4 regions of the Neorhizobium sp. PAMB6716 genome follow, and region 1 is predicted to be linked to each of the others. Evidence: predicted binding sites of a transcription regulator. Region 1 holds the regulator's gene; each other region holds the start of a gene.
The links. Region 1 encodes LexA, which represses DNA repair genes until DNA is damaged. Its sites were predicted from a motif close to TGTTCNNNNTGTGTTCNG; they were not measured.
Positions count from the first base shown of each region.

Region 1 (3,204 bases):
ATTTTGTCGTTCTGGCCTGACGATGCCCCGCGTCCAAGCCTCTTGATTTCTGAAGACGCAAGCCTCGTCGCTCTCATCGACGGACAGACGGCCGCCACCAACCGCCGGACACCACCCGATTTCATCTATCGCCAGTGGCAGAATGCCCTCATCATCGACAATACGCTTGCGCCGATCATGCCCCGGCGCAACACCGCGGCAAAACCGCAAGACTTACCACCCGGCACCGCGAAGAGCGCTCATGCACAACCCGGCGCCGATGCAGCACACAGCCGCCAGACGGGAGCCGATGCAGACACGCCCGAATCAGAGATCGCCACAGACATCCGCGCGGTCGTTCCCGAGGAAGGACACGGAGCAGGCCCATCAGACGCTGACGCGATTCACTTGAACTCTGGCCGAACCGAGACAGGCGTTTCCCCCCGAAAGCCACCAGATCCGCCCTTGACCAAAGAGGAGCAGCGAGCGGCTGCCACTGCCATGGACAAAGCCCTGACCAGCGCTCCTCCCGGTCAATTCACCTGCATTGCCGCTCTCGGCTGTTTTGCCCGTTCGCTGGAAAAAGTGCGAATCGCCACCATCGATGACCCGCGTTATGCGGGAACCGCCTGCGATACGGCCGACGTCGTGATTGCCGCCCGTGCCCGATTCGAAACCTGCCGCTCCGGCGCGCTGATGCTGACGGAATCGACGCTACGCAAGACAGGAGCCCTTGAAATCCGATTTGCCGGAAGCAGTCACCGCCGGGATTGGCAGGCAACCGGCGCAAGCATCGGCAACAAACGCCCCTGGAGCGTTCACCGAACCTATGATTGGCGGCAGCGCATCTTTGACGAAACGTTGCCGCAACCGGTTTTCGAACTGCTTAGTGGTAACGGCGGATGAGGCCGACAAGCTTGCCCTGGATTTTCACCCGGTCCGGCCCGAAAATGCGGGTCTCGTAAGCGGGGTTGGCCGCTTCAAGCGCAATCGAGGCGCCCTTGCGGCGAAAGCGCTTCAACGTCGCTTCCTCGTCATCGACAAGCGCCACGACGATATCACCGGGCGTCGCCGTGCTGCCATTGCGGATGATCACCGTGTCGCCATCCATGATGCCGGCTTCGATCATCGAGTCGCCCTTTACCTCCAGCGCGTAATGCTCGCCGGTGCCCAGCATCTCGATCGGCACGCTGATGGCATGGGTATTGTTCTGGATGGCCGAGATCGGCACGCCGGCAGCAATACGCCCCATGACGGGAACGGTGGCAGAGCCCGTATATTCTTCGACAGCCGGAGCTGGCGGGGCAGGGCGTGTGGCCGGCGGCTTGCCGAGGCTGCCTTCGATGACGCTGGGCGAAAACCCGCGACGCGGCTGGGCCGGCGGCGAATAGGATTCCGGCAGCTTGATCACCTCAAGCGCCCGCGCCCGGTTCGGCAGCCGTCGAATGAAGCCACGCTCCTCAAGCGCGGTAATCAGGCGGTGGATGCCCGATTTCGACGCCAGATCGAGGGCATCCTTCATCTCGTCGAACGAGGGCGGTACACCGGATTCCTTCATCCGTTCGTGAATAAACAGGAGCAGTTCCTGCTGTTTGCGTGTGAGCATGAAGACAACCTCGAAGTGGAAACAAATCCAGAACAGACACTATATGTTCCATATGTGTTCCGCAAGCCCTCAAAAGCCGGGGATAAAACGCTGATTGCTGAAAGCGTGCGGGATATTCAAGCGCTTATCCGGCGCTACACTGCCGCCCGCATCGTTGAAGGAGAGAATCATGGTCCGCCCGCTCGATCATCTTGTCATGCCCGTCTGCACGCTGGCGGTGGCGCGCCAGCGGCTGGGGACGCTCGGTTTTACCGTGGCGCCGGATGCGCAGCATCCGTTTGGGACGCAGAATGCCTGCGTGTTTCTCTCCGATGGCCTGTATCTGGAGCCATTGGCGATCCGCGACCGCGCTGTTGCCGAACGCACGGCAGGAGAGGGCAACGTCTTTACCGGGCGAGATCTCGCCTTCCGTGCCGCCTGTGGGGACGATGGATTTTCTGGCCTCGTGGTCGCTTCGCCGGATGCCGATGGAGACCACACGCGGTTTGTCGGAGCAGGTCGGTCCGCCGGCGAGATCCTTGAATTTTCCCGCGCGGCGCTGACGGCGGACGGGCATGAGGTGATCGCACGCTTCAGGCTGGCCTTCGCCGAAACCGGATCTCCCGAATTTTTCCTGTTCGCCTGCGAGCGGCTTAATCCCTTGCCGGCCGACAGGGCGCATCTGGAGCGGCATCAAAACGGCGTGGTCGGGTTGCGGGGCGTGTGGCTTGCCGCAGATGATCCGATCGCTGCGCTGCCTGTTCTCGAGACTGTATTGGAAACCAAAGCAGTTGCGGATGCCTCGGGTCATGTCTTTCAGGCGCGGAATGGACATGTTGCGCTGTCGTCGCGGCAGAGTGTTGCGGACGAACTCGGCATTGATCTCTCCCCATCCGCCGGCGGGCTTTGCGGCGCTGCCCTGGTGTTTGCCACCTCTGATCTTGCCGTGACAGCAGATTGCCTTGCTGCTAATGACGTGGCCTTTAAGAAAAGAGGCACGCGCATCGTCGTTGCCGCAGCCCCCGGTCAGGGCGCTGCTTTCGTGTTTGAGGAGTGATCATGGCCGTCACAGCCAATGCAGAGGTATCCGTCGGCGAGGGTTCGGCCCGCGTCGTTTTTTCAAACACCGGCCGCCTGTCGCTGATCGCCGGCCCCTGCCAGATGGAAAGCCGCGACCACGCCTTCATGATGGCCGGCGCCGTCAAGGAAATCTGCGATGATCTCGGCATCGGCCTTGTCTACAAATCCTCCTTCGACAAGGCCAATCGCACCTCGATTGCGGGCAAACGCGGCATCGGGCTTGAGACGGCCATGGAGATCTTTGCCGATCTCAAGGCCGAGTTCGGCTTTCCGGTGCTGACCGATATCCACACGGAAGAACAATGCGCCGTGGTGGCCGAGACTGTGGACATCCTGCAGATCCCGGCATTCCTCTGCCGTCAGACGGATCTTCTGGTTACGGCGGCAAAAACGGGCCGCGTCATCAACGTCAAGAAGGGCCAGTTCCTGGCGCCTTGGGACATGAAGAACGTGCTCGCCAAGTTCACCGAAAGCGACAATCCCAATGTGCTTCTGTGCGAGCGCGGCGCATCGTTCGGGTATAACACGCTTGTCTCCGATATGCGTTCGCTGCCGATCAT
Region 1 covers NZ_CM177835.1:1,473,957-1,477,160, forward strand. The annotation lists gene AC4CWH_RS07060 (ComEC/Rec2 family competence protein) at 1-885, shown strand, start outside; gene lexA (transcriptional repressor LexA) at 866-1,585, opposite strand; gene AC4CWH_RS07070 (VOC family protein) at 1,755-2,621, shown strand; gene kdsA (3-deoxy-8-phosphooctulonate synthase) at 2,624-3,204, shown strand, end outside.

Region 2 (3,204 bases), 700 kb from region 1:
TCATCTTGTGGCTGTCGCGGCGCACGGATTTTTCCAGCTTCAGCGCCTCGATCACATCGGCATCGGAGACGATCTCCAGCAGCCTTCGTTCTTCGCGCAGCCGCCAGAGCAGGCGATAGAGAAGTGCAAAACGCGACGGTTGTGTGTGGCAGACGACCGATTGCGCCAGCGCCAGAAAAGCCGCCGGCACGGCCACCACCTTGGCCGGGGCGGCTGACGGTTCCGGCGGTGCGGCCTCGGCAGTTTCCGGCAACAACGTCGCCTCGCCCGCCAGCCGCCAATCCACCACCTGCGGCTCTATGTCGGCCTGCAGGAGGGCGCGCGCGGCATCGCGCCATTCGGCAAAATCGCCGCGGCCTTTCAGAAAAACCGTGCGCATCAAAACAGCGCCAGTTGCTGCGGCTGCGGCGCAAACATGGCACGTAGGTCCGTGCGGTCGATCAGCCGGTGCGGCTTCCACCCCTCGGCGACGATGAAGGGCTGCACCTTGCGCAGCGATACGGAGAGACGCCCGAGATCCTCCAGCCGCAACCGGCGCTGCCGGCGCGAAGACAGGATGGAGCGCACCGTCTTAGTGCCGAAACCCGGCACGCGCAGCAGCATTTCCTTTGGCGCCTTGTTGACGTCGACGGGAAATTGGTCACGATTGCCGAGCGCCCAGGCGAGCTTTGGATCAAGATCAAGGTCCAGATTCCCGTCTGTCGTCGACGCCGTGATTTCGCCAATGTCGAAGCCGTAGAAACGATAGAGCCAATCGGCTTGATAAAGCCGGTGCTCGCGCATCAGCGGCGGCTTGATCAGCGGCAGTTTCGACGAGGCATCCGGAATGGGGCTGAAGGCGGAATAATAAACGCGCTTCAGGCCGTAGCTGCCGTAAAGCCGGGCGCTGGTTCCCAAAATCGTTGCATCGCTTGCGCCATCGGCACCGACGATCATCTGCGTGCTCTGGCCCGCGGGAACAAACGTGCGCCGACGTTTTGTCTGCAAGGTCGGTTCGGAGGCTTCTTCGATCCTCAGCCGCAGATCGCCCATGGCGCGGCGGATGCCGGCCGGTTTCTTTTCCGGCGCAAACTGGCTGATGCCGTGGTCCGTCGGCAGTTCCACATTGATGGAGAGACGGTCGGCATAAAGCCCGGCCTCCGCAATCAGCCCGGGCGAGGCTTCGGGAATGGTCTTCAGATGAATATAACCGCGGAACTTGTGGACGGTGCGCAGTTCTCGCGCCACCCGCACCATTTCTTCCATCGTGTGATCGGAGGAGCGGATGATGCCCGAGGATAAAAACAGGCCCTCGATATAATTGCGCCGGTAAAATTCAAGCGTCAGCCAGATCACCTCGTCCGGCGTGAACCGCGCCCGCTCGACATTGCTGGACGAGCGGTTGATGCAATAAACGCAGTCATAGATGCAGAAATTGGTGAGCAGGATTTTCAGAAGCGAAATGCATCGCCCGTCCGGCGCATAGGCGTGGCAGATTCCGGAGCCTTCCGTGGAGCCCAATCCACCGGTGCCTCCCGAATGGCGTTTCGTGGTGCCGCTCGAGGCGCAGGACGCATCATATTTGGCAGCGTCGGAGAGAATGGCGAGACGTTCTTTCAGCGACTTCTTCATTAGTCTGTTCACTATATGTTCTTTTCCCTAACGTCAAGACCGGTGTCGAAACGACGCGCCCCTTTCCCTCCACGGCTGGCGCCCTATTTCGAATTTGCTGGCAATTGCTGTAGTGATTCTGTTATAGTTGCCGAAATTAGAGCTTTCACACGGTTCCGGGGATACCCTCCGGGACCTGTTTCTTTTTGTGGCCGCGGGTAGCGGCCATGAGACTGAGGGTTAAGGAAAATGGTTGATAAGGTCCCGATGACTCCATCCGGTTTCACCAAGCTGCAGGAAGAACTGCGCTGGCGCCAACAGGAGGAACGTCCTCGCATCATCGAGGCCATTTCGGAAGCACGCGCCCATGGCGACCTTTCGGAAAATGCCGAATACCACGCCGCCAAGGAAGCGCAGAGCCACAATGAAGGCCGCGTGACCGAACTGGAAGACCTGACGGCCCGCGCCGAGGTGATCGACCTCAGCAAGATGTCCGGTTCCAAGATCAAGTTCGGCGCCACGGTCAAGCTCATCGACGAGGATACGGACGAGGAAAAGATCTACCAGATCGTTGGCGACCAGGAAGCCGACGTGAAGGAAGGCCGCATCTCTATCTCTTCACCGATCGCCCGCGCGCTGATCGGCAAGGAAGCCGGCGACAGCATTGAAGTGGTCGCCCCCGGCGGTTCCAAGGCCTACGAGATCCTCGCGGTCAACTGGGGCTGATCCGGCAAAGCAGGCGTTCGCCGTGCCCCCTTCCCTGCAACAGGTCGAGGTGATCGCCCCGCACTTCAAGCGAAGGCTGTCGGGCGTCACCTCCACCGTGATCCAGCTTGTTCCGGTGCAGAACCGTCTCGGCCAGAAGGTTGTCACCTTCGGGCCGGGCCTGCCCGCTTCTCTGCCTTCCATGACGGCAAGCGACCTCCGGCACCTCTGGACGCCGCCTGAAGGGCGTCGCCACCGAATCTGGCATGCACGGCGCAATATCGAAATGCTTCCGGGCATTTTTCTGCGCGATGTCTGCCGCATGCCGCTAAAACTCCTCTTCACCTCCGCCTCGCAGCGCAAGCATTCCCGCTGGACGAAGGGTCTGATTGCCCGCATGGACCGGGTGATTGCGGTGTGCCAGAAAACCGCCTCCTACCTGGAGCGGGACAGCACCGTCATTCTGCACGGCATTGACTTAAATCGCTTTTCGCCTGCCGCAGACAAGGCCTCGGCAAAGCCAAGCCTTGGGCTTGATCCGCAAAAGCATCATGTCGGCTGTTTCGGCCGGGTCCGCCACCAGAAGGGCACCGATCTCTTCGTTGATGCGATGATCCGCCTTCTGCCGGATCATCCCGAATGGAATGCCGTCATTGCCGGCCGCGCCACGCCCAAGCACATCGCCTTCGAGGATGATCTGAAAGCCCGCGTCGCGGCTGCTGGCCTTGCCGACCGCATCCTGTTTGTCGGCGAGCACACCAATATCAACGACTGGTATCGCGGGCTGGACCTCTTCGTTGCTCCCCAGCGCTGGGAAGGCTTTGGGCTGACGCCGCTCGAGGCCATGGCCAGCGGCGTGCCTGTTATTGCCGCCGATGTCGGCGCCTTTGCCGAACTCATTCTCGATGG
Region 2 covers NZ_CM177835.1:774,163-777,366, reverse strand. The annotation lists gene AC4CWH_RS03710 (UdgX family uracil-DNA binding protein) at 1-379, opposite strand, end outside; gene AC4CWH_RS03705 (putative DNA modification/repair radical SAM protein) at 379-1,611, opposite strand; gene greA (transcription elongation factor GreA) at 1,840-2,316, shown strand; gene AC4CWH_RS03695 (glycosyltransferase family 4 protein) at 2,339-3,204, shown strand, end outside.
Region 2: a site for LexA is predicted at 1,617-1,634, ahead of AC4CWH_RS03705 (putative DNA modification/repair radical SAM protein). Genes of this name have one in related genera too.

Region 3 (3,204 bases), on a different replicon from region 1:
TCATCGCATAGGCCGCCACTGCCTCGAGCATTCCGGCAAGATCCGTGACAGGCGCTCCAAAGGATCGGGTTACGGCGCAGCCCTTCCGTTGTGGCGGCATGTCTTCAAGCGGCAGGCATGAAATGCCCTGCAGCTCCAGAACCGTCCTTTCGCCCACCACGCTCAGGAGATTGCGAGCAAGCCGCGCATCAACGCGGGCCAGGTCGCCGGCTGTCTCAATGCCCAGGCCGAATAGTTTTCGCTCTGATGCCGATCCAACGCCCCAAACCTCCCCCACCTCGACGCGATCGAGCCAGCTTTGCCGAACGGCTGCATCTGTCAGATCGCAGACGCCGCCAAGCTCCGGGTTCTTCTTTGCAACGTGGTTTGCGAACTTCGCCAGTGTCTTGCTCGGGCCAATGCCGACACATGTCGGGATCCCGGTCCATTGCTGAACCGTGGACCGAAGATCGCGGCCGAAAGTAACGCGATCGGCGGGCCTGATGTCGGTCATATCCAGAAAGCTTTCATCGATCGAATAGACCTCAACATCCGGAGACCATTGCCGATAGATCGCATTCAGCCTGGCGCTCATGTCGCCATAAAGGGTGTAATTGCTTGAGTACACCGCCACGCCGTTATCGCGACAGAGGTCACGGATCTTGAAATAGGGTTCTCCCATGCCAATGCCGAGCGCCTTGGCCTCCGCCGTCCTGGCAACTGCACAACCGTCATTGTTGGATAGGACAATCACCGGGCGCTTGGCTATCGACGGGTCGAAGACGCGCTCGCAGGAGCAATAGAATGCGTTGCCGTCAATCAGCGCGAAGGAGGTCATACCTTCCTCCTTGGTCGCAGCCAATGAACGTTGCAGAGTGCCACGCCCCAAATCTCGACTTCCGCAATCTCCGGAAGGTCGAACAGAGGCATGTCCGAATTCTCGAACATCAGCCGCGGCCGGCCGCCCGTCATGCGTAGCCGCTTCAACGACCGCTCGCCATGTACGGTCGCTACGACAATATCGCCGTCGACCGGGCGCAGGCTGCGGTCGACCACGATCAAATCCCCGTGGAAGATTCCGGCGTCTCGCATCGAATTGCCGTCGACCTTCCACAAGAACGTCGCCGGCGGGTTCCGGATCAGGAGCTTTGTGAGGTCAATCGATTCTTCGATGTAGTCATCTGCGGGTGACGGAAAGCCGGCGCATAACCCGTGGAGCATGAGAGGCACATAGACTTCTGCCTCGATTTTCAGGCCGGCGAGCATTCAATTCGATCCTTTCACGACTGATAGCGAAAGGAACAAACAGGGAACACAAAGGACGCCAAAAATCAAGATAGAAGATTACGCGATCCTAATCTGCAGATTTGCACCTGACGCGAGTGTCTGCGTGGTGTTAACTTTTTGAGGCGTTGTCACAATGGAGAGGAATGATGATCGCCATGACTGACGAAGTGGAACACCTGTCAAGTACGCTGATGTGGACCGTCGGCATGATCACTCAAGCCGGGCCAGATGACCTTAAACGTGTGGCAAAGGCCTATCGAGAAGCGCAGGATCTGGTTTCGCAGATTCCGAAGACCGAGGAAGGCGCACGGCCTCGCATCGTCGCTTGCTTCCATCGGTCGGACGAGTACCGCGCTGCAGACGATATAGCCTGCGTTGGATGGATCCTGACAGCGATCCAGGAGCGCGTGAACGAAGGCGATCTACAAGACTGGAGAAAATTGCGAACGGTCGTGAAGCAGATGGTAAAGCTGCTGCCGGAGCCGACGCGCTCGCTTCACTAAATACTTGGTGTATCGAGAAGATGTTCAAAGCCCTCCCAGGTCGCCTTGTCGTCCACCCAATGACGCTGAAGCTCTTTCCATCTTCGGTCCGCCGAAACCTGCATCTTCGCGATCCGCTCAAGGAGATGGCGTGAGAAAAGCAAGTCGTCCTGTTGAGCGGTTTTGAATATGATACCGCCCTCCGGGTCATATGCGACCTGAAGCAGCTGATTGTCGGCATCGAGCACGAACATCGACACTTCGGGTTCGCCATCCTCGTTTCTGGTGACGATCAGCGTATCGACTGGGTAGCCGCCGGTTGCCTTTTGCAGTGCCTGGTCAAAAGCATTGGTCATGGGATCACCTTTCCTGTCACTGTCGAATCTAACGGAACGGTTTTGGCGGGGGAAGTCGGTTCCGGCTTCCGCTTCGCGGCGCTATGCTAAGCCTCCTGCGGCTTCCCTTTATCCGTCAAAACCGTGTCGAGAATTCCCGCTTTCCCGCCCCTGAAGGAGGGGCGGCGCTATGCTGAAAGCTCCGATGTTCTTCATTGTCTTCCTCGGATCTCGGACTGGCGCCGATCGATCCGAGCGGTGTCTTCGCCAGATGGGGGGGAAGGACGCCGCATGAGCGCCGGCTATTCGCCAATGGCGGCCGGCGCGCGGCGGAAACCAGAGCCAACCCATTGAGTGCAAGTTATGGCGCGGCTTTCGCCGCGCCATTCCCTTTCTGCTTCTCGATCGTCCGGGGCTCCATAGCAAGCACAAGGTCATGCACCATCTTCAAGGCCGTTTCGTCGAGCTTCTGCAGGTGGCCGACCGTTTCTTCCATCAGCTTGTTTCTCTCTGCTTCCTGTGAGTTGCCTTCGGATTGAGGGGGCCGTTCTTTGACGAAAGGATCGAAGAACTCTTCCGGAGTGATATCCAGGACTTCGAAAACGTGGAGCAGGCGTCCGACTGTCATCAAGGAGGAGGCGTTTTCGTAGCGGGCGTAGGTAGCCTCCTTCACCCCTAACAGCATGGCGACTTTGGCTTGCGCAAGTTGTCGATCGGTTCGCAGGTCACGCAGCCTTTGCGCGACAAGCAGATCCAGTTGCCTGAGATCGATGATCTTTCCGTCGAGCCGTTTGCGGTAAACCGGATGATCTTTGTCTGGGTCTACAACGCGTTCAAGTCCGAGATAGCTTACCCACTGCTCGAGTCCGAAACCTGCCATTGCCACCAACCACACTGGAAATTCATCGTTATTCCTCCGGGACAATTAAAGATGGGGCCTCGAAAGTCTACCCTGGATAGCTGCTTTAGCACATCGCTTTGCGACCCCGCTCTATGCCTTCGGCACGGAGCCAGCAGGCGCCGTCTCCGCCCATTCGGGTTACGATCGGTTGCGCTGCGGCTTCGCCTTCCATCACATGCCTCTTGGGCAAAAATCGGTTCGGAACATTTACAGCCTCGCG
Region 3 covers NZ_JBZAYW010000004.1:63,656-66,859, reverse strand. The annotation lists gene AC4CWH_RS26585 (Y-family DNA polymerase) at 1-817, opposite strand, end outside; gene AC4CWH_RS26580 (LexA family protein) at 814-1,245, opposite strand; gene AC4CWH_RS26575 (hypothetical protein) at 1,413-1,769, shown strand; gene AC4CWH_RS26570 (hypothetical protein) at 1,766-2,104, opposite strand; gene AC4CWH_RS26565 (helix-turn-helix domain-containing protein) at 2,445-2,963, opposite strand.
Region 3: a site for LexA is predicted at 1,277-1,294, ahead of AC4CWH_RS26580 (LexA family protein). Genes of this name have one in related genera too.

Region 4 (3,204 bases), 1.0 Mb from region 1:
CCCGCCTCCCCTACCGCACAATCTTCATGGCCATGCCGAGCGAGCGCGGCGCGGTTTCCTCAAAACCGAACTGGGCGTAGAGCCGATTTGCCGGAACATCGGCAATCAAGCTGACATAGGCGCTTTCGGGCGCTGCCATCTTCAGGTGATCGACAAGGGCGGCCATGATCTTTTTGCCAAGCCCCTTGCCCTGGTGCGCCGGCTGCACGGCAATGTCGGTCACCTGAAAAAAGCAGCCGCCATCGCCGATGATGCGCCCCATGCCGACGATTTCTCCGCCGCACACCACCCGCACGCCGAAAAACGTGCCTTTGAGCCCGATGGTGGCCGCCTGCGGCGTAAACGGGCTGAGCCCGGCCTCGTGGCGAAGACGCAGATAATCCTCAAGCGGCGGTGCCTGTGTTCAAGGTGATAGTGCTGCCTTTCCCTGGCGTCGTCCTGCATCCCGCGTGTTCCCCGTTGATCGCTTCGCCAAAAGCTCAGCCGTGCCAGTCGCTGGCGTAACTCACCCGTTCCACGCCGGTGAAGCGCGCCAATCGCTGCAATTCCGCATCGAGTTTTTCCAGACGGCCAGCCGAGGCACGCACGCCTTTTTCCAGCCAGAGCCGTTTCACGTCGAGCACGCCTGCCTTGCGATCCGCCTTCATGTCGATACGGCCGATCAGGCGGTCGCCTTCCAGAAGCGGAAAGACGTAATAGCCAAACTGCCGCTTCGGCTCGGGCACAAAGATCTCGATGCGATAATTGAAGCCGAACAGGCGCTCGGCCCGGTCGCGGTCACGCAGCAGCGGATCGAAAGGGCTCAGCACCCGGATGCGGGCCGGCGGTTCCGGCGGATCGGCAAGCGCCGGCAGCATGCCCGGCAGCGCGTAGGACAGGCGACGGCGGCCATCGACGGTGACGATCTCCACCGGCTGCAGGTTTTCAGCCTCAGCCGCCAGCCAGTCCTTTGCCTCCTGCGGGGTGACGAGATCGAAAAAGGCGGCAATCTCGCCCGAGGTCGCAAAGCCGAGGCGCGAAAGCGCTGCCCGGCAGGCCCAGTCGATAAATTCGGCGTGGCTGACCTCCGGCTCATGGTGGTGCGCCGGCAGGACCCGTTCCGTCAGATCATAGAGTTTTTGAAAATTCACCCTTCCGGCAATGGCAAAGCGGCCGGTGCGCCAGTGATATTCGAGCGCCGTCTTCGAGGGATGCCAGTTCCACCAGCCGCCGGATTTGTGCTCCTCGTGGCGGATATCGCGCGCCATCACCGGCCCGTTTTCCTTCACGCGGGCATAGGTCTCGTCGAACACCGAATCAAAACCCTCCCCGCGCCATTTGCGCCAGCGCTCGACAATCGCTGCCTCCTCCCTGAGGAAACGATGTTTCCAGTACCGAAAGAAGGTGGAGGGAATGATGGCCGCATCATGCGTCCAGTGCTCGAACAGCGCGCCATCTTTTTCCAGAAGCGCCACAAGATCTTCGCGCCGATAGGTCTGGTTGCGGGAAAACAGGATCTGGTGATGCGCCCGCTCCACCGTCTGGATACTGTCGACCTGCACGAAACCGAGTTCCTCGATGAGGGCAAGCAGGCCCGCCTTGCCAAGCTTCAGGTTCGGCGCACGCGAAAGCCCCTGCCGTTCCAGGAAGGCCCACCGTGCCTGTTGATTGTCGATCAGAATCGTCATGGGAAGAGGCTAGCGCGTGTTCGCGTTTTGTTCAACATCTATCCCGATGCTTTCACAACGTCTGGCACATTTCCCTTCCGGCCTGCGGCGGTTATAGAGACGCCAGCAAGACAGGATGACAAGACGTGCACATCATCTTCGACAAGGCCGAACTGCGTTATGGCGAGCGCGTGGCTCTACAGCCGCTGAGCCTTCAGCTATCAGAACCGCGCATCGGCGTGATCGGCCTCAATGGTTCGGGCAAGACAAGTTTTGCCCGGCTGGTGAACGGGCTTGTGAAGCCAACGAGCGGCCGCGTGACACTCGACGGACTGGATACGGTGGCAGACGCCAGAGCGGTTCTTGCCGCCACCGGCTTCATCTTCCAGAACCCGGCAAACCAGATCATCCTGCCGCTCATCCGCGATGACATTGCCATGGGGCCAAAGGCGCGCGGGCTGAAGGGCAAGACGCTGGATGACGCGGTGGATGCGGTGATGGAGCGGTTTGCCATTGCCGACCTTGCCAAGCGCCGCCCGCACGAACTGTCCGGCGGGCAGTTGCAGCTGGCAGCGCTTGCGGCCGTGGTGGTGACAGAGCCAAAGCTCATCCTGTTTGATGAGCCGACCAACCAGCTGGACCTCAAAAACCGCGCGCTGGTGCGCCGCGCAATCGAAGGGCTGGAGCAGCAGGCGATCGTCATCAGCCATGATCTGGAACTCGTCGCCGGCTTTGGCCGCGTGCTGGTGTTTCACGAGAGCAGCCTTGCCTTCGATGGAGACGGTGCCGAGGCCATTGCCCGCTACCGGGAGATTGCCGCATGCTGACCAGCCTTTATGTCGAGGGCACAAGCATTCTCCACCGCATGAGCGTGCGGGCAAAGCTTGCGGGTCTGATGTTGTTCGGCCTTGCGCTTTTCGTTGTCGACAATTCCTTTGTGCTGGGCTCTGCCCTTCTTCTCACCGCCACGCTCTATCTGCGGTTGGGGCTTGGGGTCACCGAAGCCTTCCGGCGTCTGCGCCCGGTGCTTTTCACCATCGCCTTCTTCGCCCTCGTCAACATATTCGTGCTGTCACCGCACGAGGCGTTCGTCTCGACCTTGCGCCTGCTTGCGATCCTGTTTCTGGCGGCAAGCGTGACGGCGACCACGACGATTGCCGATTTTATCGCAGCGATCACCGCCCTACTTCTGCCTCTTGAGCGGCTTGGCCTGATGAAGGCCTCCGATGGTGGGCTTGCCTTCGGGCTGGTGCTGCGCTTCGTGCCGGAAATCGCCCATCGCTACGAGATGCTGAAGGAGGCGCATGCGGCGCGCGGGCTGGTGCTGAAGCCACACCGGATCATCGGGCCGCTGATCATTTCAACCCTCAAGGAAGCAGACGCCATCGCCCAGGCAATTGACGCGCGCGGTATTCGCGGTCAGTAAAAGCAGCGACAAGGCAGTTTATCCGCATAGGAGCGCTACATGACCACCAAGGATCTCGTGCTTTCGGCACTGTTTACCGCCATCATCATCGTGCTGGGCCTGATCCCGCCGGTGACGCTCGGCTTCATTCCG
Region 4 covers NZ_CM177835.1:2,486,626-2,489,829, forward strand. The annotation lists gene AC4CWH_RS12255 (GNAT family N-acetyltransferase) at 11-376, opposite strand; gene AC4CWH_RS12260 (winged helix-turn-helix domain-containing protein) at 480-1,667, opposite strand; gene AC4CWH_RS12265 (energy-coupling factor ABC transporter ATP-binding protein) at 1,793-2,473, shown strand; gene AC4CWH_RS12270 (energy-coupling factor transporter transmembrane component T family protein) at 2,467-3,072, shown strand; gene AC4CWH_RS12275 (biotin transporter BioY) at 3,112-3,204, shown strand, end outside.
Region 4: a site for LexA is predicted at 1,685-1,702, ahead of AC4CWH_RS12265 (energy-coupling factor ABC transporter ATP-binding protein). Genes of this name have one in related genera too.